One region of the Rossellomorea sp. KS-H15a genome, then DNA from elsewhere that is predicted to be linked to it. Evidence: a T-box and tRNA genes for the amino acid it is inferred to sense, from the RefSeq annotation. Region 1 holds a T-box; the other holds one or more tRNA genes.
What was found. The T-box of region 1 lies ahead of alaS (alanine--tRNA ligase). A T-box ahead of a tRNA ligase gene usually reads a tRNA of that ligase, here a tRNA-Ala.
Positions count from the first base shown of each region.

Region 2: it has a tRNA-Ala gene. The T-box ahead of alaS (alanine--tRNA ligase) is inferred to sense a tRNA for this amino acid. The anticodon was not compared.

Region 1 is NZ_CP096886.1:3,491,801-3,502,688, forward strand. It holds gene udk (uridine kinase) at 1-127, opposite strand, end outside; gene M1J35_RS17920 (peptidase U32 family protein) at 133-1,410, opposite strand; gene M1J35_RS17925 (peptidase U32 family protein) at 1,444-2,373, opposite strand; gene M1J35_RS17930 (O-methyltransferase) at 2,370-3,017, opposite strand; gene mltG (endolytic transglycosylase MltG) at 3,210-4,352, opposite strand; gene M1J35_RS17940 (DUF1292 domain-containing protein) at 4,516-4,806, opposite strand; gene ruvX (Holliday junction resolvase RuvX) at 4,821-5,237, opposite strand; gene M1J35_RS17950 (IreB family regulatory phosphoprotein) at 5,241-5,507, opposite strand; gene alaS (alanine--tRNA ligase) at 5,591-8,224, opposite strand; T-box leader at 8,286-8,499, opposite strand; gene M1J35_RS17960 (AI-2E family transporter) at 8,575-9,654, opposite strand; gene M1J35_RS17965 (YrzQ family protein) at 9,786-9,917, opposite strand; gene M1J35_RS17970 (hypothetical protein) at 9,933-10,118, opposite strand; gene bioB (biotin synthase BioB) at 10,313-10,888, opposite strand, start outside.
Region 2 is NZ_CP096886.1:4,140,465-4,151,352, reverse strand. It holds gene M1J35_RS21335 (potassium channel family protein) at 1-939, opposite strand, end outside; gene M1J35_RS21330 (GNAT family N-acetyltransferase) at 1,000-1,545, opposite strand; gene M1J35_RS21325 (lactate 2-monooxygenase) at 1,655-2,872, opposite strand; gene M1J35_RS21320 (vWA domain-containing protein) at 3,037-4,440, opposite strand; tRNA gene M1J35_RS21315 (tRNA-Ala) at 4,604-4,676, opposite strand; gene M1J35_RS21310 (arsenic transporter) at 4,999-6,354, shown strand; gene nagB (glucosamine-6-phosphate deaminase) at 6,424-7,173, opposite strand; gene nagA (N-acetylglucosamine-6-phosphate deacetylase) at 7,154-8,368, opposite strand; gene nagE (N-acetylglucosamine-specific PTS transporter subunit IIBC) at 8,598-9,980, shown strand; gene M1J35_RS21290 (GntR family transcriptional regulator) at 10,078-10,803, shown strand; gene M1J35_RS21285 (SIS domain-containing protein) at 10,851-10,888, opposite strand, start outside.

The sequences.
Region 1 (10,888 bases):
AATAATAATCCTGCTGCAGCATTAAGATGGAATGACCTTGGAATTGCTCATAAATGGCTTTGGTGACGCTCGTCTTCCCAGAGCCGGATCCTCCTGCTACACCGATCACAACGGGTTTCTGCTTCATAAGTATTAGATGTTCTCCTTTCGCATCATGTTATCAGGGTAAACCCTCTGATGCACCTTGAATTTCACAATTTGTAACGGGTGACGGGCAACGTCAAGCTCATTCCCGCGCTCATCCCACATCTTTTCGATAACCTGCGTAAAATTGGAGATTTCAGGACCGAAAAACTCTACTTCCTGTCCGGCTCTAAAATGGTTCCGTTGCTGCAAGGTGACAATCTGGGTGTCTTCGTCGTAGTCCAATACGAGTCCGACAAATTCATAATTTGTATTCTTCTTGTTGTGGACTCCGAACATCTGCTCCTTGAATCCGGGTACCCCTTCAAAGAACGCCGGGGCCGTTTCACGATTTGCGCACTTCTCAAGCTCCTCGAGCCACTCCCTTTGGATCTTGAAGTTATCCGGGTCTTTACAATATTCATCGATCACTTTGCGGTACACACTTACGACAGTGGCCACATAGTGAATGGACTTCATCCGCCCTTCGATCTTCAAACTGTCGATTCCCAATTCGACCATTCCAGGGATGGATTCGACAAGCTTCAAGTCTTTCGGACTCATAGCGAAAGGTGCATCTTCTTTATCATAAAGGGGATTTTCCCCGTCTTCATTCATTTCATATAAATCATAGTCCCAGCGGCATGACTGACAGCAGCCGCCGCGATTTGAATCTCTCGCGGTCATATGGTTGCTTAATGTACAACGACCGGAGTAGGCAATGCACATCGCTCCATGAATAAAGGTCTCAATCTCTATATCCACTTTCTCTTTCATTTCCTGGATTTCTTTGCCGCTTGCTTCACGGGCAAGCACCACCCGGTCCAGTCCTTCTTCTTTCCAGAATTGGACGGCTTTCCAGTTTGAAAGGGACTGCTGTGTACTTAAGTGCACCTCTACATCCGGGGCAACCCTTCTGCATGTTTCAATGATAAGGGGGTCTGCGACAATGATCCCCGCTACTCCGGCTTTAGTCAGTCCACGAAGATACTCTTCAAGACCATCCATGTTCTCATTATGGGCATAGATATTCGTGGTGACATAGATCTTTGCACCATATTTCCGGGCGAACTCCACGCCTTCTTTCATATCTTCAAAGGTGAAATTACCGGCATTTGAACGCAGTCCATATTCCTGCCCGCCGATATAGACGGCATCTGCCCCATAATGGACCGCAATCTTCAATTTTTCCAGATTACCGGCAGGAGCCAGTAATTCAGGTTTCTTCACAATGACACGCTTCCCATCCACAACCTTTGAGATCGGGTTTTTCACCACCGTGGTCATCATAACTCCTCCGTTCTGATCAATCTATCGCTCTTAATACACGGTTTCTTTAAAGAAGAAACCTGTATCCAACGGGCGATTATCCGGCTGCAGCCTTTTCGCTTCTTCCAGAAACTCGTCTTTCTGTTCGTCATAACTCTCTTCGTCTTCTGCACATAAATCAATGGCCATACGGTACAGTTTCGTCACTTCCAGGATATATTCAGAAGACTTCATCACTCCATCGATCTTGAAAGAGTCGACACCCGCTTCCATCATTTCACCAAGTTCATCGATGATGCACATATCATTCGGGCTCATGATGTGCGTGCCGTTCCCATCTTCAAAGATAGGATACTTATTGTGACGCTCCTCATCGTGAAGGAACATATTGCGCTGTTCTTTCCAATTTTCGATTTCCATCACTTTGCCTTGATATTCAAAATAGTTCCCGAGCAATGAGCGTTTGGATTGAAACATGCAGGTCATTCCATGCACCTGCACCTCGATTTCGACCTCTGCATATTCCTTCATTTCGATAATGCTATCCATGCTTAATTCCCGGGCGAGTACTGCACGCTTCGCCCCTTTTCTGCCCCAATAATTACAAGTGTACCAATTGGTGGCCGTCGTTTCCGTATTCCAATGGAGCTTCATCTCCGGTGCCACTTCACGGGCAGCCATCAATACGGCGGGATCACCGAAGACAATGGCGTCCGCCCCTTGCTCTTTAAGAAAGGCAATATAGTCATCGAGTTCAGCGACTTTATCATTATGAAAGAGGGCATTCATCGCCACATATACTTTCTTATCGTGCTTGTGGGCGACTTTGATGGCTTCTCCCACATCTTCCCTGGAGAACTCCCCGGCAAGCCTCAGGCCGTATCGCTCTTCACCGATCATGAAGGCATCGGCACCCGCAGATGCCAATGATTCAATATCGGATACAGAGGCAGGGGTCACAAGAAGTTCCGGCTTTTTCATCGTTGTTCACCTCTTTTTTTACTGATGGCAATTCCGTCACCGACAGGTAAAATACTTGTATCGAACTCTTCATGATTCATTAGCCACGCATTATAATTCTGCAGCTTCTTGACCATGTTCCTGATTCGTTTCTGTTCGACGTGTTCTTCTGCAACCAGTCCTTTGAATAAGACATTATCCGAGTAAACGACGCCGTTTTCAGACAGCATACCGGAATAGAGCTCAAAGAATTTAAGGTACTGACCTTTGGCAGCATCGATAAAGATAGCATCATATGGTCCGTGCTTTTCCACTTCCTCGGCAAGCTCCAATGCATCACCGAACAGGGTGACGACCCTTTTGCCATCTTCAGAACGGGAGAGGAACCCCTGTGCTGCTTCGAATCTTTCTTCATCCCGCTCAAGGGTGACGACCGTCGCCTCTGGAAGTGCCCCCGCCATGCGGAGGGCAGAATATCCGATGGCCGTCCCGATCTCAAGGATCACTTTCGGCTGTTGGATCCGTAACATCCCCAGGAGCGCTTCGATGCCGACCAGTTCCATGATGGGAACATTGTGTTCCACTGCATATTCCTCCATCTCGGAAATTAAGGCCGGACGTCCTTTCACGATTGATTCTATATAGCCAATCACTTGTTCGTTCATATATAAGCCTCACGATCATGTTCATAAATAGTGCCCGTGTAACGCTTCTTTCTTAACATGAAAAGAAGAAAGCTACAATGAGCTTTCTACTTCACACGTTCATCAAGATAACGCCCGGATATAAAAATAACTTGTACTATTTTACCACACAGAGAAGAGGAAAGCGAATGTTTCTTTCCTCTTCTCACCGAGCTATTCTTCTTTGTTGGTAATATATTTTGCTTTTTTCTCGTTATGTTCATCCAGTGTTTCAGAATAGTATACCGAGCCGTTGGAAGCTGCCAGGAAATAATAATACTCTGTATCCTCCGGCTGCAGGGCGGCTTCAATTGAAGACAAGCCCGCATTCGCTATCGGACCAGGCGGCAACCCCTTCACCTGGTATGTGTTATAAGGCGATTCCACTTCAAGATCTTTATAAACGGTTTTGTCTTTATGCTTTCCTAATGCATATAAGACCGTCGGATCTGTCTGAAGGGGCATACCTTCTTCCATACGATTATAGAACACACTTGAAATTTTCCCTCTGTCCGCTTTTTCCGTCGCTTCTTCCTCGATCAGGGAAGAAAGGGTGAGAAGCTCATGAGGCGTATACTCGTTTGCTGCCATGGCTTCCTGGTATTGAGCCAATACTTCATTCGTTTGCGCGATCATCTTCTTTAAAATCGTGTCTAAAGATGGTTTCTTTTCATAGAAAGGGTACGTCGCAGGATAAAGATATCCTTCCAGCGGGCGTTTGATTTCTTTCTTGAAGATTTCATCTGTAATCAATTCCGGATATTCCTCTTTTAATTGCTCGAGCCATTTCTTATCGTTTAATTTCTTTTCAATCTCATCTTTTTTATATGGGGACTTTTCAGCGATGATCTCTGCGATCTGGTCCAATTGAAGTCCCTCTGGAATGGTAATCTTGAATTCTGCTTTCCTCATGACCTTACCAGTCTTCAAGCTGTTGACGATTTCATTCAAGGTCATGGAAGGCGTCAAATCATAAGAACCTGCCTGGAATCCTGCTTCGTTATTGAATTTCACGTAATATTTAAAGACTGTTGAATTCTTAACGATCCCTTTGTCCTCCAGGATTTTTCCTATACTCGATACCCCGGAGCCAATGGGGATGTCCACTTTCACCGTTTTCGTATTATCAGGATCAACCGGTTTCAGGGCTGAATTCACATAAAGGTAGCCTCCAATGGCCGTTCCCCCTATGATAATGACAAGACAAAGAATGACAAGTCCTACTACTTTTCTAATGACTTTGGCCTCCTCTTGCCTTTCAAGCAATTTCTTCATAAGTGTCTCTTTTATCTTTTTCTTTTCTTCCAACGCTTTCATTTCCCCCCTTCGAGCAAAAAAGCGGGCTATCCGTCATGCGCAATTCGACATCATCTCCACTATTATACAATATTTTGCACAAAGTGAAACAGGGACCTGCAAAAAGGGTGAATTATTTGTCCCTTTTTGCGGTCCCTGTTTCATATAGTCCTATGACGACTGCTTATTCAGCGTCTTCTTCTTCATCAAGGAAAGTGTTTAACATTTCTTCGATCATGTCCCACTCTTCTTCTGTTTCAATCGGCTTTAATTCGCCTTCCTGGCCTTCGTCACCAGGCATGAATGCAGATGCATGAATTTCGATTTCTTCTTCGTCGTTCTCATCTGCCCCAAGTGGATAGTAAAGGACGTACGATTTATTGAATTTATCTGATTCAAATGTGAAAAGGACCTCGCATAATTGCTCATTTCCTTGTTCGTCAACTACTGTAATTTGTTTTTCTCCGTGTTCCATGAACATTCACCTCATTATTTTTGGCTGTCAAGATATCCTTGAAGGATCATCATCGCAGCCATTTTGTCGATCACTTTCTTACGTTTCTTCCTGCTGACGTCAGCTTCTAACAGCACTCGTTCAGCAGCCATGGTGCTCAGCCTTTCATCCCAGTATTTAATGGGAAGGGATAACTCCTGTTGAATCAATTCTCCATAAGCTTTAGACGCTTCCCCACGCGGACCGATCGTGTTATTCATGTTTTTAGGCATTCCAACCACAACGGTATCCACCTGGTATTCATCGGCAAGTTTCTTTATTCGATCCATCCGGAACACACCTTGATCTTCGTCGATCTTAATCGTTTCAATTCCCTGAGCTGTCCAGCCAAGCTCATCGCTGATTGCGACTCCGACTGTTTTAGAACCAACGTCTAAACCCATTACACGCATCTATTATCCCTCTTTGTGTTGTTTCAAATACGATTTGACTAATTCTTCGATGATCTCATCTCGTTCTAAACGGCGGATGATATTTCTGGCATCCTGATGTCTGGGAATGTAAGCCGGGTCTCCAGATAATAAGTATCCTACGATTTGATTGATCGGGTTGTACCCTTTTTCCTGCAGAGCATCGTGAACCTGTAAGAGCACTTCTTTCACGTCATGTTCGAACGGCTCCTCTGAAAAATCAAACCGCATCGTTTTGTCAAAAGAACTCATTTTTAGCACCTCTCTTTAGGCTTGTCTTTTTGACAACCGAATTGTTAATCGTTACCTCCATTGTACACCACTTTCACACGGAGTTAAATGGATTTGACCCATTCTTCTACAAATTGAAGGGCTTCTTCGACTTTTTCCGGATTTTTACCGCCAGCCTGGGCCATGTCCGGACGGCCACCGCCTCCTCCGCCACAGCGGGAAGCGACTTCTTTCACCAATTTGCCGGCATGATATCCTTTTTCGACTAAGTCATCCGTAACTCCTGCAATGATGGTCACTTTGTCGTCACCAGTTGTTGCCAGTACGATTACCCCGGATGAAAGCTTCTGCTTCAGATCATCCATCATCGTGCGCAGTCCGTTGCTGTCACCGGCTGCCACTTTCGCAGACAGGACATTCACACCATCGATGACCTTCACTTGATCCGTCAAGCTACCTGCTTCTATGTTAGACAACTTTGCAGATAAAGATTCATTTTCCCTTTGAAGCTCTTTCATCTCACCTAATAATGAGTCTACTCGATTGACTACTTCTTTCGGATTCGATTTCAGTTTCGCTGCAACCTCTTTCAGTTGAGATACCTGATCATTCAATACTGTATACGCATTTTCTGCTGTAAAGGCTTCGATCCGTCTGGTACCGGCACCGATCCCGCTTTCAGAGAGGATCTTGAATAAGCCGATCTCGGATGTATTGGATACGTGACAGCCTCCGCAAAGCTCCAGGCTGTAGTCTCCAATCGATACGACACGTACTTCTGAACCATATTTCTCACCGAATAACGCCATGGCACCCATCTCTTTAGCCTCGGTTAGAGATTTCAGGGCCGTGTTCACTGACATCGCTTTCCAAACCTTCTCATTGACGATGGCTTCGATCCGTTCCATTTCTTCTGGTGATACAGATCCGAAATGAGAGAAATCAAAGCGCAGACGATCCGGTTCAACAAGGGAACCTGCCTGATTCACGTGTTCTCCAAGGACGTCTTTCAATGCCTGATGAAGAATGTGGGTCGCTGTATGGTTTTTCTCCACTTTTGTTCTGGATTCTCTTGAAACCCTTGCAAGGACCTCGGCCCCCTGCTCCAATGTCCCCTCTTCTACAACGGCCGTGTGAAGGTTTTGTCCATTAGGTGCTTTTTTGACCGTTTTGACGAATACTCTTACGCCATCTGCTTCGATATATCCCTTATCCCCGATCTGTCCACCGCTTTCTGCATAGAAAGGAGTCTCGTTGAGGATGAACTGGCATTCCTGACCTTTACCGACCTGAGGCTGACGTTCATTGTCCACCAATAATTCAAGGACTGTCGAATTACTTTCGAGTGTGTCATATCCGACAAAGCGGCTTTCCACTGTAATATCACTCAGCACTCCACCCTGCACCTGCATGCTTCCTACATCCTGGCGGGCAGATCTCGCTCTTTCACGCTGACCTTCCATCTCTCTCTCAAAACCTTCATGATCAACCGTCAATCCTTCTTCTTCTGCGTACTCTTCCGTTAATTCAACAGGGAAACCATACGTGTCATAAAGACGGAAGACATCTTCACCAGGAATCACGTTACTTCCGGAAGACTTTTGTACCTTGACGATGGATGAAAGGATAGCCAAACCTTCATTCAATGTCTCATGGAAACGGTCCTCTTCATTTTTCACCACTTTTTGGATGAATTCTGCTTTTTGCTTCACTTCCGGATAGAAGTCAACCATGATTTCAGAAACGACAGGAACCAATTCATACATGAATGGGCGGTTGATTTCGATCTGTTTGGCAAAGCGTACAGCGCGGCGAAGAAGTCTTCTTAAGACATACCCGCGGCCTTCATTGGATGGAAGGGCCCCGTCACCGATCGCAAAGGAAACCGTTCTGATATGATCGGCAATAACTTTGAAAGCTACATCCGTATCGTTGTCTTTGCCGTAAGACTTCCCTGAAATTTCTTCCGTTGCAGCAATGATCGGCATAAATAAATCGGTATCAAAGTTCGTAGGGACTTCCTGAACGACGCACGCCATTCGCTCGAGGCCCATGCCAGTATCAATGTTCTTCTTCGGAAGCGGTGTGTACGTCCCGTCAGGATTGTGATTGAATTGTGAGAACACCAGATTCCACACTTCAAGATAACGATCATTTTCCCCGCCTGGATATAATTCTGGATCTTCGGGATTGTCTCCGTATTCAGGTCCGCGATCATAGAAGATTTCTGTATTCGGACCACTCGGGCCTTCTCCGATATCCCAGAAGTTCCCTTCGATACGGATGATGCGTTCCGCAGGGACCCCCACTTTTTGGTTCCAGATGTCAAATGCTTCGTGATCTTCCGGGTGGATCGTGACGGAAAGCTTTTCAGGATCGAAGCCAACCCACTTTTCATCCGTGAGGAACTCCCATGCCCATTCAATTGCTTCTACCTTAAAGTAATCACCGATCGAGAAGTTCCCGAGCATCTCGAAGAATGTATGATGTCGTGCTGTCTTCCCTACATTCTCGATGTCGTTCGTACGAATCGATTTTTGGGCATTCACGATTCGTGGATTTTGAGGGATCACACGGCCATCAAAATATTTCTTTAATGTCGCTACCCCACTGTTGATCCATAATAGGGAAGGATCTTCATGGGGAACGAGTGATGCACTCGGTTCTACTCCGTGTCCTTTTTCCTGAAAGAAATCTAAAAACTTCTGACGAATTTCTGCGCCTGTTAATTTGTTCATATCAAGCTTCCTCCTTTGTATGTATGGTTAAAAAAGAATACAAAAAAGCCCTCATCCCTAAAACAGGGACGAGAGCTGTTTCTCGCGGTACCACCCTGGTTATGAATAAACCTTCGTTCATTCATCCCTCAATGCACCTTAACGCGGCTGGACGGCAGGCTTTACCTGCACTCAGGATTAGCATTCCGTTATCCTTCATCTAAAATCCCTTACACCCTGGGGGATTTCTCTCTGGAAGATGGACTATAACGTACTCGGTCCTTCATTGCTTTCATTTTATGCGAATACTTGTATATGTTGGATTATAGAAATATTCATCGTATTTGTCAATGATCATTCCCATTTTTCAGCTATTCATCGATCTTTGTATGAAGAAAATGGGTCCTTCCGTGTAAAATGGCCACTTTAATGACGGCAAGAAAGGGAACTGCTACAATCATGCCGATCACACCGCCTACCTCGCCTCCCAGGATTAAAGCACCCATGATGAATAAAGGGTGCATATGAAGACTTTTACCGACGATGAGTGGTGATAGGATGTTACCCTCCAAGAACTGCAGGACCACCACCATAATGACAACATAGATCACCATATTCGTGGAGATCGTACTTGCGATGATGGCTGCCGGGACAGCCCCAATGATCGGGCCGAAATACGGGATCACATTCGTCACGCCAATGATCAAGCCGAGAATGAGGGGGTATTTCATACCGATCAGCCATAGGGTGGCGGCTGAAATACCACCGATGATCAAGCAAACCAAGAGCTGCCCCCGGATATAACCACCGAGGGATTCATCCACATCATGTGAAAATGATATCGCACTCTGCCTCCACTGTTTCGGGGTAAGCTGCCACATGAACGCCTTTACTTTTGTAATATCCTTTAATAAATAAAAGGATACGAAGGGAATGATGGCCACGATGAGCAGACTGTTCATGAACTTCATCACCGTCGCCAGCACCAAAGCCACAAGGCCCGTCACCCACGCTTCGAGTCCGTCTATTCTCTTCTCAAGCTGTGACTGGATTCCGTCCGGCCATGTGGAAGTCTCACTCTGAACAACCTTCAGCCAGCCCTGGTACTGCTCTGTGAAAACCGGCGCGTTCTCCGATAAATCCTTCAGCTGATGAATGACGGCCGGGGTCCCTTTATAGATGGCATAGCCCAATCCCCCAAAGAAAAGGAGGTAGATGAAGAGGATGGCGATCCCCCTGTGAATACCTGCTTCATGCAGTTTCTCCACTACAGGATGAAGCAGGTAGGCAATGAACCCGCCTATGAAGAAAGGAAGCAGGGAAAAGAATAAGACCTCTAATACCGGATGCCATACAGGCTTCAATAAATAGAGTACATATAAAAATAATGCAAGAATGAGGGCCATCGAAAGCCTGTATATCCATCTTGTATAAGATTTTCTTTCCACCATCCACACCTCCCTCTTTTCTCCTCTAGTGTTTGAAGATAAGAGGTGGTTTTATTCATGGGGATTCATTCGCCCTCCTTTATTAAAGAACAAAAAAAGAGACTGACCCACAATGAGCCAGTCTCTTTCGGCTGTTAAAAAAGTTTCTTTACTTGTTTACGGATTCGTTTCATTTGTCTCTGACTCATCATATTGGACCTTTGAGAATAGATGGAAGCCGCGACTCCTGCTCCAAAACCAACGATGGATGCAAATGTTTTATTCAAGAAAGACACCTCTTCCTAGCTTAGTCGGCGTTCTTCCTCATCAAACAAGTCATCTAAGGAGCTGAGTGATCCATCCTCTTCCACCTGGTGAGTGTGAATGACTCCCTTAGACAAGGAAAGTTCAATATAACATCCCCAACAATAGTATTGGTTGATGCCGATCTTTCCGATATCTTTACTCTGACAATTTGGACACTTCATCGGTACGTTCACCTCAGGGCTTCACCGGATAATGGTGATTATTCCCTACCATCATGTCCAATCAGTGCATGTTTTATACTTGTTTAATGAGTTCTGACGCCCAAACATTGATGCAATATCAACGTTCTTATATAGTGTGGGATATTTTCCTGAATTCATAAGGAGTAACCTTTTCCATAGCATCCATTGAATTTTTATGGAGTGGTGACGGACTGCCCGATTTCTTCTTTTACATAATCAATTTCAAATCCGAGATCTTCAAGCATTTTATGGTCCGCTGTGCCGTCCTGTCCGGCTGTCGTAAGGTAATCCCCGACAAAGATCGAGTTTGCAGGATAAAGGCCCAGTGGCTGAAGGCTTCGCAGGTTCACTTCACGCCCACCGGAAATCCTGATCTCTTTCGTTGGATTGATGAAGCGCATCAAGCAAAGGACCTTTAAGCAATACCTCGGGTTCAGTTCATCCGTTCCTTCAAGAGGTGTCCCATCGATGGCATGAAGGAAATTGACCGGTATCGAGTCAGCATCGAGGACCTTCAGGCTATGTGCCATATCCACCACATCCTGCAGCGTTTCTTTCATGCCGACAATGATTCCGGAGCAAGGGGAAATACCTTCTGCTTTTGCCTGCTCTACGGTATTCACCCTGTCTTCATATGTATGGGAAGTGGTGATGTTTTCATGATGATTAACGGACGTATTGATGTTATGGTTGTAGCGGTCCACCCCTGCTTCCTTTAACCGTTTCGCCTGGTCACCCTTTAATAATCC
Region 2 (10,888 bases), 650 kb from region 1:
AGGATTCACGGATGTGTTTTCTCCTTTTTTAATGCCGAGAAGGATGATGTTGTGCTTGAGTAGGTGTCCACTAAGGGAATGGAAGTTTTCATTGATGTACTCTTTTGCAACAGGGATCAGCTTCAGATTATTTCCTTTAAGGTGATTCAACAGCTTTAAGATCGTTTTGGACATCCCCTGGGATATGATGCTATTCATCATTACGTAGCTTGTCTGCATATTGGTCTGGATGACTTCATCGGCACCGGCCCGTTTCGCATTAGCGACTTGATCCTTCTGGAGAATTTCGACCACGGTATATAGTCCGGGATGATTTCCTTTAATGGCAAGGAGGGTCAGGACCGAATTCATATCAGAAGTCATTTCGTCTTTATTTTGATCGGCTGTGATGATGGCAATCGATGCTTCATTCAAATTGGCTTTCTTCAGGATGGAATCCTTGAAAGGAGTCCCCTTTACAAAATGGATATGATGATTGTTATAGGGGTTCTTTTGGAGGGTTTCATCGACCAGGATAATATCACAGGTTGACTGAAGGGAGGTCAGCTGATTGATCACTTCCCGTGCACGCTCATTCCAGCCTACGATGATGACATGTTCTTTTCCTTTATATGTTGCCTTTCCTTCCAGATAGGCATTCTGGGTCATGACGGTTTCGGCTGCCAGTGTGACGAAATAGGTTGAAAGGAAACCTGCACCAACCAGGATGAGTACAATCCCAAGCAATCGTCCTTCCCATGTTAATGGGACGAAATCTCCATAACCCACGGTTGACGTTGTAATGATGGCCCACCAGATCCCGTCAAATAGCGAAGGGAAAGTATCAGGTTCTATAAAATGAATGACTGTGCCGAAAGATAGCATCAGCGTGATGGCAATCATGAAGATCCGAATAACTAAGGGCCAGCGCAAGAACCCATGAAACAATTGCTGTACCATTCTACCAGCTCCTTTTTCATATGCACTGACCATTATTTCCTATTCAGGTTCGTCTCATAACTAATCCAGCCATTCTTTCTTCAATAAACTGTACATATATGCGTCAAATGCCTGGTCATCCTGTAGGATATATTCCCTCAGCAAACCTTCCTGCTTGAATCCAAGCTTCTCCACTACCCGGGCCGATGCCTTATTATAAGGAACGATCACTGCTCCTATACGAATCATTCCTTTTTCTGAAAAAAGGTAATGGAGTAGTGGGGCCAGGGCTTCACCCATGATTCCCTTACCCCAATGGCTGGGATGAAGGTCATATCCGATTTCGCAGCGTTTATAAGCCTTCGAAATGCCATGGAAACCGCATGTCCCGATCATCTTGTTGGAATCTTTCTCCACGATGGCCCAACGCATGGGACCGCCTGATTCCAGGTGCTTTTCATAGTTTTCAACCATGCTGACCGCCACGTCTTTTGATTCTATCGGACTCATGCCGAAATAGCGGAGAACGTCCACGGACGTATAAAGTTCATAAAGAAAATCGACATCTTCCATTGCAATCTGTCTTAGAACCAATCTCTCTGTTTTAAATTCTGGATATTTTTCCATATTTATCAACCCCTTTATAGAAGAAAGTATACCATGGAAAAACCCTTGGCAGGGGGCTAATATCATCTGCGCGAAAAAGCCTCTGCCGAATTGGACAGAGGCTCCTTCACTATGACTTGAATCCTGCAGTTGGCTGTGCGTTCCACCCTTTCTTTGAATGAAATGAACCGTCCTTCACGTCTTTCAAAAGGGAGGCATCACATTCGGAAACAGATGATTGACCTGAAAGGGCCAATGTTAAATCGAGATCGGCCAATATATTCCGGATCACTTCTTTCACCCCTTGTTCACCTGCCAGGGTCAGACCGTACATATAGGGCCTGCCTATGAGAACGGAATCTGCTCCGAGGGCAAGGGCTTTTACGACATCGGCTCCACGCCGGATCCCGCTGTCAAAGAGCACAGGGATACGCCCGTTCACGACGTCGCATATGACGGGCAGAGAGTCTAAGGCTCCGATGGCCCCGTCAACCTGTCTTCCACCATGATTGGATACGATAATTCCATCCATTCCCCGGTCGATGGCAAGCTTGGCGTCGTCGGGATGGAGAATGCCTTTCAGCAGGATCGGCAGACTCGTATGTACACGCAGAAAGTCCAGGTCATCCCATGTCAGTCTTGCATTGCCAAACACTTGGGACCAGAGGATGGCAGCTGCATTCCGGTCGACTTCAGGGGGTTCTTTCAATTTTGAACGAAAGACAGGATCGCTCACGTAATTACCGACTCCTTCTCCCGACAAAAAGGGAAGATAGGCGTTTTCAAGGTCGTATTCACGCCACGCCATCATCGGGGCATCAAGGGTCACGACGATAGCGGAGTATCCTGACGCTTCAGCCCTCTGAAGCATACTTGCTGCAATCTCAAGGTCATTACTCCAATACAGCTGGAACCATCTTGGGGACTCCCCCATGACGGAAGCGATTTCTTCCATGGAGTAAGTAGACGCTGAACTTGCAATGAACGGGACATTCATGGATGCCGCCGCGCGGGCTGACGCCAGCTCCCCATCAGGGTGAACGATGGATTGTACTCCGATCGGTGCAAGGAGGAGGGGGGAGGAGTAGATTTCCCCGAATAAAGTCACGTTCAGGTCGCGGTTCTCGACATTATTCAGCATACGGGGGACGATCTGCCAGCGGTCGAGGGCACTCCTGTTCGCGTGCATCGTCCCCTCACCGCCTGCACCTCCCGCCACATAATAAAACGGGCCGTCCTCAAGCTTTTCCCGTGCCATTTGTTCCAGCTCTTCAAACCGGAAAGGGATGGAGGGACGGACCTTCCTTTGATAAATTTCATTTTGGACTTGGTTTCCATACTGATTCATGATCTTTGTTCTCCTTTCATCTCTGCCGGAAGAAATGCAATCGTCAAAAGGAAGCGTATGTAATCGGCGTGCTTTTCCTTATAAAGAAAATGGTACTTACAGTATTCAGAAAAGTCAATCAAATCACACGAAAAAAGAGACCGGTCATATGACCGGCTCCCAGTTTATATCCCAACCTGCTTTTTGATCGCATCCAATCGTTTATCCAGCTCATCAGAAACGGTTTTCACTTCTTCGTGCTTATTGGACTCCAGGTCATTCAGGTAGTTCCTGATTTTCTCTTGACGGTCATCCAGGAGAGAAGAGATGGCAGAGCGTTTCTCTGAATCAATGAGCTCCTCTTTTTCCAGGCGATTGAGAATCTGGATCATCCTGTTTTCTTCATTCCGAATCATCGTTTGATAGGTAGAGACGATATCCCTCAAGGCATTATAATGATCGACTGTCGTCCAAACATTATCACTGAACCGATTGACAGCCCACCATCTCCACGTATTTTTATTGATGACTTCTTTCCACACGTTCTCAATTTCAGACAATTCTTGTTTCGATTTCACAGAGGAGTACTCTCCGCCACCGGCCTCTGCCACCTTCTTCAATTGCCCGTCGGCTTCTGAGTCCACATCGAATCCGATAATATTGATTTTGACATTGGTATTGTCCGCCTTCACCTTTTTGGCAGCAGCCACGGGATCCCCATCGCAGGTTTCGATTCCATCGCTCACGACATAGATGAAGTTCTCCGTCTTTTCGTCACTATGGGAAGTAAGTTGTTCGTTGGCCAATTCGATGCTTGATGCCAGTGGGGTCCAGCCCTTCGGATCGAATTTCTTCAGTGATTCCGAGAAGGCGCCCTCCTCATACGGTTGAAGGGGATAGATAGACGCGACTGCCTTACATGACATGTCTTTATCGGCATCACTGCCTGTTCCCTTATGTCCGAACGCGATCAGGGAAACATTCACGGATTCGGGTAACTCCTTTGCGAGGCTTTTCAGGCTATCCTTGGCAAGGGACATCTTGCTTTCACCATCCACGTCGGCTTTCATACTTCCGCTTGAATCGATCAACAAGGCGACATTCACCTTTTTGTCTTCTTTTTCGGTGATTTCATCCATCGGGACATCCTGCAGAAGTCTACCATCGGGAAGCTTCATTTCCTCATATACGACCTCATAGTTTTCAAGCTCAGAGGCAATATCACCGTACCCCGTCTGGAGGCTTGAGAGGATGGACTGTGTCCAATTTTGTTCGGTCCATTTCTCCGTTTCTTTCGTAACGATGTTCTTCATATATTCATCGATGGCCTTCCCTGTAGCTTTTTTATAGGCTTCGGGTTCTTTGGACCAGCTTTTCTTTTCTATGTATTTTTGATAGAGTTCGCCCTCATCCTCATTGATCCATTCTTCCGGGGTATTTGATAAGTCCACATCCTTGGAAGCCTGGGCAGGTTGACCGGGATTCTGTCCGCCTTTTTCCTTAGTAGCGGCATTTTCTGCATCTCCCTGACATCCTGTTAGAAGGAGGAGTAACAAGGCTAAACGAAATAGAGGCTTTATGGGTTTCATATCATTCTCCTTTTGCGGATAGAGTCATACAACGTCATATTTTATCCATAAATTTACTTTTTATCTACTACCCTTAGAACCAGGACAATAAACCCATTTTCAACACAATAAAAAAGGCGTCCTTATTGTATAAATAAGGACGCCTTTTTATGTCATTTCGGTATGGAGCATAGCGGGATCGAACCGCTGACCTTTTGGCTGCCAGCCAAACGCTCTCCCAGCTGAGCTAATGCCCCGTGATTCGGTCAAGATTTATTATATGAAATGTTCATGCCTTCCGTCAATGCTTTTTTGAAATATTCTTTGCTTTGCTTAAAAAAATTCATTATACAGGGCTTGGTCCCTCCTGAAACTATATAAGGGCGTTTGTTTAATAATTGTACCGCCATGCTTCCTCCGCACCTGTCACGGACCGGCAAATATACTAGAGTGACAAACATACATTTTGCTAGATTTAGGTGAAAAACCAGTCCACTTCTATAGGGGTGAATATACATATAGGGAATGGGACATGCAGATCAAACTGTGCATGCCGATCATTTAGAAAGGAGAATAAATATGTCTTTCACGATAGGAATGACGATATTTGTATTCGTGATGACGATGGTAGTGATTTTTTTGAGGCCCGGTGGGATGAATGAGGCATGGCCTGCATCAGTAGGGGCGTTGATCATCTTTATGATGGGGACTGTATCCTTCTCTGACGTTGCAGATATCATCGATAAAATAGGGGGGGCGTCTATTACGATCATGGCAACCATTGTCATGGCAGTCATTTTAGAAAGCTTCGGTTTTTTTCACTGGGTGGCTGCCCGTATGGTGAAATGGTCTAAATACTCAGGATATCGCTTATATTGGTACATTCAATTGCTTTGTTTCACCATGACCCTGTTATTCAATAACGATGGAAGTATTCTCATTACAACCCCCATCCTGATTCTGCTTCTTAAAAATCTTCGACTAAAACCCCATGAAATGATTCCGTATCTATTGAGTGGTGCTCTGATTGCCACCGCTTCTAGTGCCCCGATTGGAGTAAGTAATATTGTGAACTTGATTGCACTGGAGATTGTTCATATGACCCTCTACATGCATACGGCCATGATGTTTGTACCTGCGACATTAGGATTGGTGTTCATGTCAGTGCTGATGTTCATCGTATTAAAGAATAAATTACCGAAGACATTACCAAGGTCCACACATGATGTGGAAGAGAGATTTTTCACGAAGAATTTCCATCCACTGAAAGGGACGATTTCAGTGGAAACCAAGAAAAAGCGAACAGCCTTCATGTTGAAAGTGCTACTGTTTGTCTTCGTCATGCGCTGTCTCCTTTTCGTCGCTTCCTTCTTTGCGATCCCGATTGAATTGGTTGCGGTACTTGGATCAACCGTACTCCTGTTATGGAGATGGTACCATTTGGGTACTAACCCATTGGATATATTGAAAAAAACACCTTGGCATATTCTGATCTTTGCGTTTTCCATGTATGTCATCATTTATGGATTGCATAATGCAGGGTTGACGGATATGCTGGTTGCGCTTTGTGAACCGATCGTCAACCAGGGACTCCTGCAGGCGAGCTTCACCATGGGGGGATTGGTTTCGATTCTTTCAAATATCTTTAATAATCACCCTGCACTCATGGTCGGGACGATAACATTGACGGAAATGGGACTGGACCCCATAACGCTTAAAACCATTTATCTTGCCAATGTCATCGGCAGTGATATCGGTTCCCTGCTTTTACCAATAGGCACCCTGGCATCACTTATCTGGATGCATATCCTGAGACAAAATCATATTAAAGTCAACTGGAAGGATTACTTGAGTGTCTCCTTGATCGTCATCCCCGCTGCAACGGTATTTACTTTATTCCTGTTATACTATTGGGTACAAATGGTGTTTGCATGATAAAAAAAGCGGAGAACATTGGATTGTTCACCGCTTTTTTTCATGCTTTATTTTTACATCCTTACCCTTTCATCTAGTCATCAATTTATGATCTTTCACCAGAGCCAGTGCTTCCTTATCGGCGATCACCGTCACATTCAAATGGCGATTCAAGACAGACGCAGGAAAGTCCTCTGATATTTCACCTTCCACTAACTTTTTTAATGCCTTCTGTTTAGAGTGGCCAGAGGCGAGAAGAAGGATTTCTTTGCTTTTTAAAATGGAGGCGATACCCATTGTAATCGCATGCGTCGGCACGTCATTGATGGAATCGAAGTAGCGGGCATTGGCCTCACGGGTGGATTGTGTAAGCTCGACAATATGGGTGGGAGAGTCAAAAGAAGTGCCCGGCTCATTGAATCCGATATGTCCATTGCTTCCGATTCCCAGTACCTGAAGGTCGATTCCTCCCTCGGAATGGATCTTTTCATCATACGCTTCACATTCCCCGTCAAGATCGGCGGCTTTCCCTGAAGGAATATGTGTGTTTTCTAACGGGATATCAATATGATTGAATAGGTTCTCATTCATATAGTGACAGTAGCTGTTGGGATGATCGCCGGACAGTCCGATGTATTCATCCAGATTGAAAGAAGACACCTGCTGATAGGAGGTGTTATTTTCCTGATGGTCAGCGATCAATGCTTTATAAAGACCTTGGGGTGTGCCTCCTGTGGCTAGTCCCAGGGTAATTTTTTTGTTTTTGTTCACCTTGGATAACAGATAGTCCGCAGCGACATGACTCATTTCCTGGTAGTCTTTAACTTCTATTAGTTTCATGAGTTTCATCCTCTCGAAGATAGGCTGTTTTCCCTTTGCATATTGTGGCATATACATCTTTGTTTTCGTCCAGTATGACGATGTCTGCATCTTTAAGGGGGGAAAGGCTTCCTTTCCGGTTAAACACATTCAATTGCCTTGCCGGATTTTCTGAGGTCATTTTAATGGCACTCCTCATATCGCCCGTTGTGAATGTTTGAATGTTTGTGAAAGCATCTTTCATTTTCAGGACGCTTCCTGCCAATGTGTCCTCATCCAATAAAGCCTTCCCATCCTTGACCGTCACCATCTGGCCGCCGAGCTCATACTGACCATTCTTCAGACATTTCGCCCTCATGGAATCGGTGATAAGGATCAAGCGTTCATCTGTGATCTGATTAAAAGCGAGTTGAATCACTTCAGGGCGGACGTGGATGCCGTCTGTAATCAATTCCACCATCAGTTCCTGTCGAAGGAAGGATGCCCCGACAATACCGGGCTCACGATGATGCAGGCCTGACATTTGATTAAACAAATGGGTCACATGGGACAAGCCGGCGTCGATGGCTTCCCCGACTTCATCGAAGGTTGCACTGGAGTGGCCCACTGAAGAGATGATCCCGTTTTCTTTTAAGTAAGAGATCAGTTCATGATCCTCATCAAGCTCGGGGGCGAGGGTGACTAATTTTATTTGGTTCTGAGAGAGTGTCTGCCAGCGTTTAAATATGTCGACACTCGGCTTTTGAATTCGATCGAGAGGCTGCGCGCCTGCCCGGTCAGGGTTGATGAACGGTCCTTCCAGGTGAAGTCCCAGAATTTCCGCCTGACCGCCTTTTTGATGATTGGCCATATAATCTGCAGTATTCTTCAATGCTTTTTCGATTGACTCGGACTCTTCTGTCATGGTTGTGGCGAGGAAGCTCGTGGTCCCTTCTTTCGGAAGAGTCCCGGTCATCGTATCAAGGGCTTCCCTGGTCGCATCCATGGTATCGGCTCCATTTACGCCATGGATATGAATATCTATCATTCCCGGGACCACACTATACCCATGGGGAAGGGAAATCACTTTAAACTCTTCTATACCGGTCAAACGGGAGCGTTCACCCAATTCGGTGATCATGCCATTTTCTATTTTGATATAGCCTTTTTCATACACTTTATCTTCTGCATAGATCGTTCCATTCAGTATCAGCAGTTTTTCTATATTTGAGGTCATTGAAATCACTCCTTGTGTACTTTACCATTCTACAATACCACCAGTAAGTATAGATGTCTATACCAGTTAGAGGATTGAATGAATATTTTACATGTAAAATTAGTTTGGGAACCTATACAAACCTATAAAGCAATAAGTCCCAATGAATAAATTGGTATAGACATCTATTCCTTTTTAATGATATGATTCTGTCTAAGCGCTTTCAATTGAAACTAAAGGAGAGAATAGTATGTTAGGTTTTTTACAACGAATCGGTAAATCACTCATGCTTCCCATCGCGGTTCTTCCGGCAGCAGCCTTATTGCTGCGCCTGGGTCAGGATGATCTATTAGGAATCGCGTTCATGTCTGAAGCAGGAGATGCCATATTTAAGAATTTAGCTTTAATCTTTGCGATCGGTGTGGCGATCGGATTTTCGAAAGATGGAAATGGTACAGCCGGATTGGCCGGTGCCATTGGTTATTTGGTACTGACGGGCGGTTTAAAAGCCCTGGATCCCGATTCCAATATGGCGATTTTCGGAGGGATTATATCCGGAGTCGTGGCAGGCTTATTATATAACCGTTTTAATGATATTAAACTTCCGGCATGGCTCGGATTTTTTGGAGGCAGACGTTTCGTTCCGATTGTGACGGCAGCATCCATGGTTGTACTCGCAGGGATCTTCGGTATCATCTGGCCACCGATCCAAAGCGGGATCAATTCCATCGGTGAATGGATCATCGGTGCAGGTGCGGCGGGAGTCGGTGTGTTCGGCCTGCTGAATCGTCTCCTGATTCCGGTTGGACTGCATCATGTATTGAATACCCTCGTCTGGTTTGAATTCGGTACATTCAAAGATGCAGCGGGTGAAGTCGTGAAAGGGGATATTCCACGCTTCTTTGCAGGGGATCCTACCGCCGGAACGTTCCAGACCGGCTTCTTCCCGATCATGATGTTCGGTCTTCCGGCAGCGTGTCTCGCCATGATCGTGACGGCCAAAAAACATCTGCGTGCCAATGTAGCAGGGATGTTAATCGGACTCGCCGTCACTTCTTTTTTAACAGGGATCACTGAGCCGATAGAATTCAGCTTCATGTTCCTATCTCCTGTCCTTTACGGGATTCACGCTGTCCTGACGGCGAGCTCTATGGTCGTTACCTATGTACTTGGCATTCATCATGGATTCGGTTTCTCGGCGGGTGCCTTTGACTACATCCTTAATTTCAAAATTGGTCAAAAACCTTGGCTGCTACTTGGAGTCGGAATTCTTTACGGGATCATCTACTTCCTGCTCTTCACTTTCTTGATCAAGACGTTTAATTTGAAGACTCCGGGTCGTGAAGATGATGAAGATGTGGTGGCACCGGATAAAGGTTCAGTCGGGAATAGTAAGTACGAAATCATGGCTTCTCACTTCCTTCAAGATCTGGGTGGTAAAGAAAATCTGGTCGTCATTGATAACTGTGCCACACGATTACGTCTCGAAATCAATGATGTCACACTGGTAGACGAAAAAGCGTTAAAAGCTCACGGGGCGAAAGGTGTGATGAAGGTGAATAATCGGAACCTTCAAGTCATTGTGGGAACGGATGTGGAATTTGTCGCAGACGAGCTGAGAAAGCTGAAATAAAGGAGAGGACAGGGATTGTCCTCATCGCATTGTTGTCTGTTATATACATGCCAGATATAATGAAATAAAACCCGTTAGATCGAAAGGAGAACCGTTCGTGGTTAATAAAAATTCTCCTCTTCCTTTGTATTATCAGTTAGAAGAACACCTTAACCATTTAATACAGTCTGAAGAGCTAAAACCGGGGGACGCCCTGCCATCGGAACGGGAGCTTGCTGAGTCATTTAAAATCAGCAGGATGACCGTGAGACAGGCGATTACCAATCTGGTGAATAAGAATGTCTTATATAGGGAGAAAGGGCGGGGCACATTCGTCTCCCACCGGAAAATCGAACAAAGCCTCCAAGGACTGACAAGCTTTAGCGAAGATATGAAAAGCAGGGGACTCGAGCCTGGCAATAAATTATTGCATTTCGAAATTTCCCCGGCATCGGAGGATATCCGGGAGCTTCTTTCTCTGGAGGAAGAAGAACTAGTTTATACGATGAAGCGGATCCGCCTTGCAAACGGCGAACCGATGGCCTTGGAGACGAGTTATATACCCGTCAGGCTGCTTCCTGGATTGAATCAGGAAATATTGGAGAAATCCCTGTACCATTATATCGAAAGAGAGTTAAACCTTCACATCAGTCATGCCACTCAATCAGTGGAAGCGACACTTGTGACAGAAGCGGATACAAAGCATCTGAAGGTGAAAAGCGGGGAGCCGGTGCTCTTCATCCAACGGGATTCTTTCCTGGAAGATGGAACCCCTTTTGAATTGGTACGATCCGTTTATCGGGCGGATAAATATAAGTTTAAGATCAACCTGGACAGAATGTGAAAAAAGAGCAGGAACCCATGATGATAGGGTTCCTGCTCCTTTTTTGATTACAGTCCTTTTGTTAAAAGGGGGATCCGCATTCGGT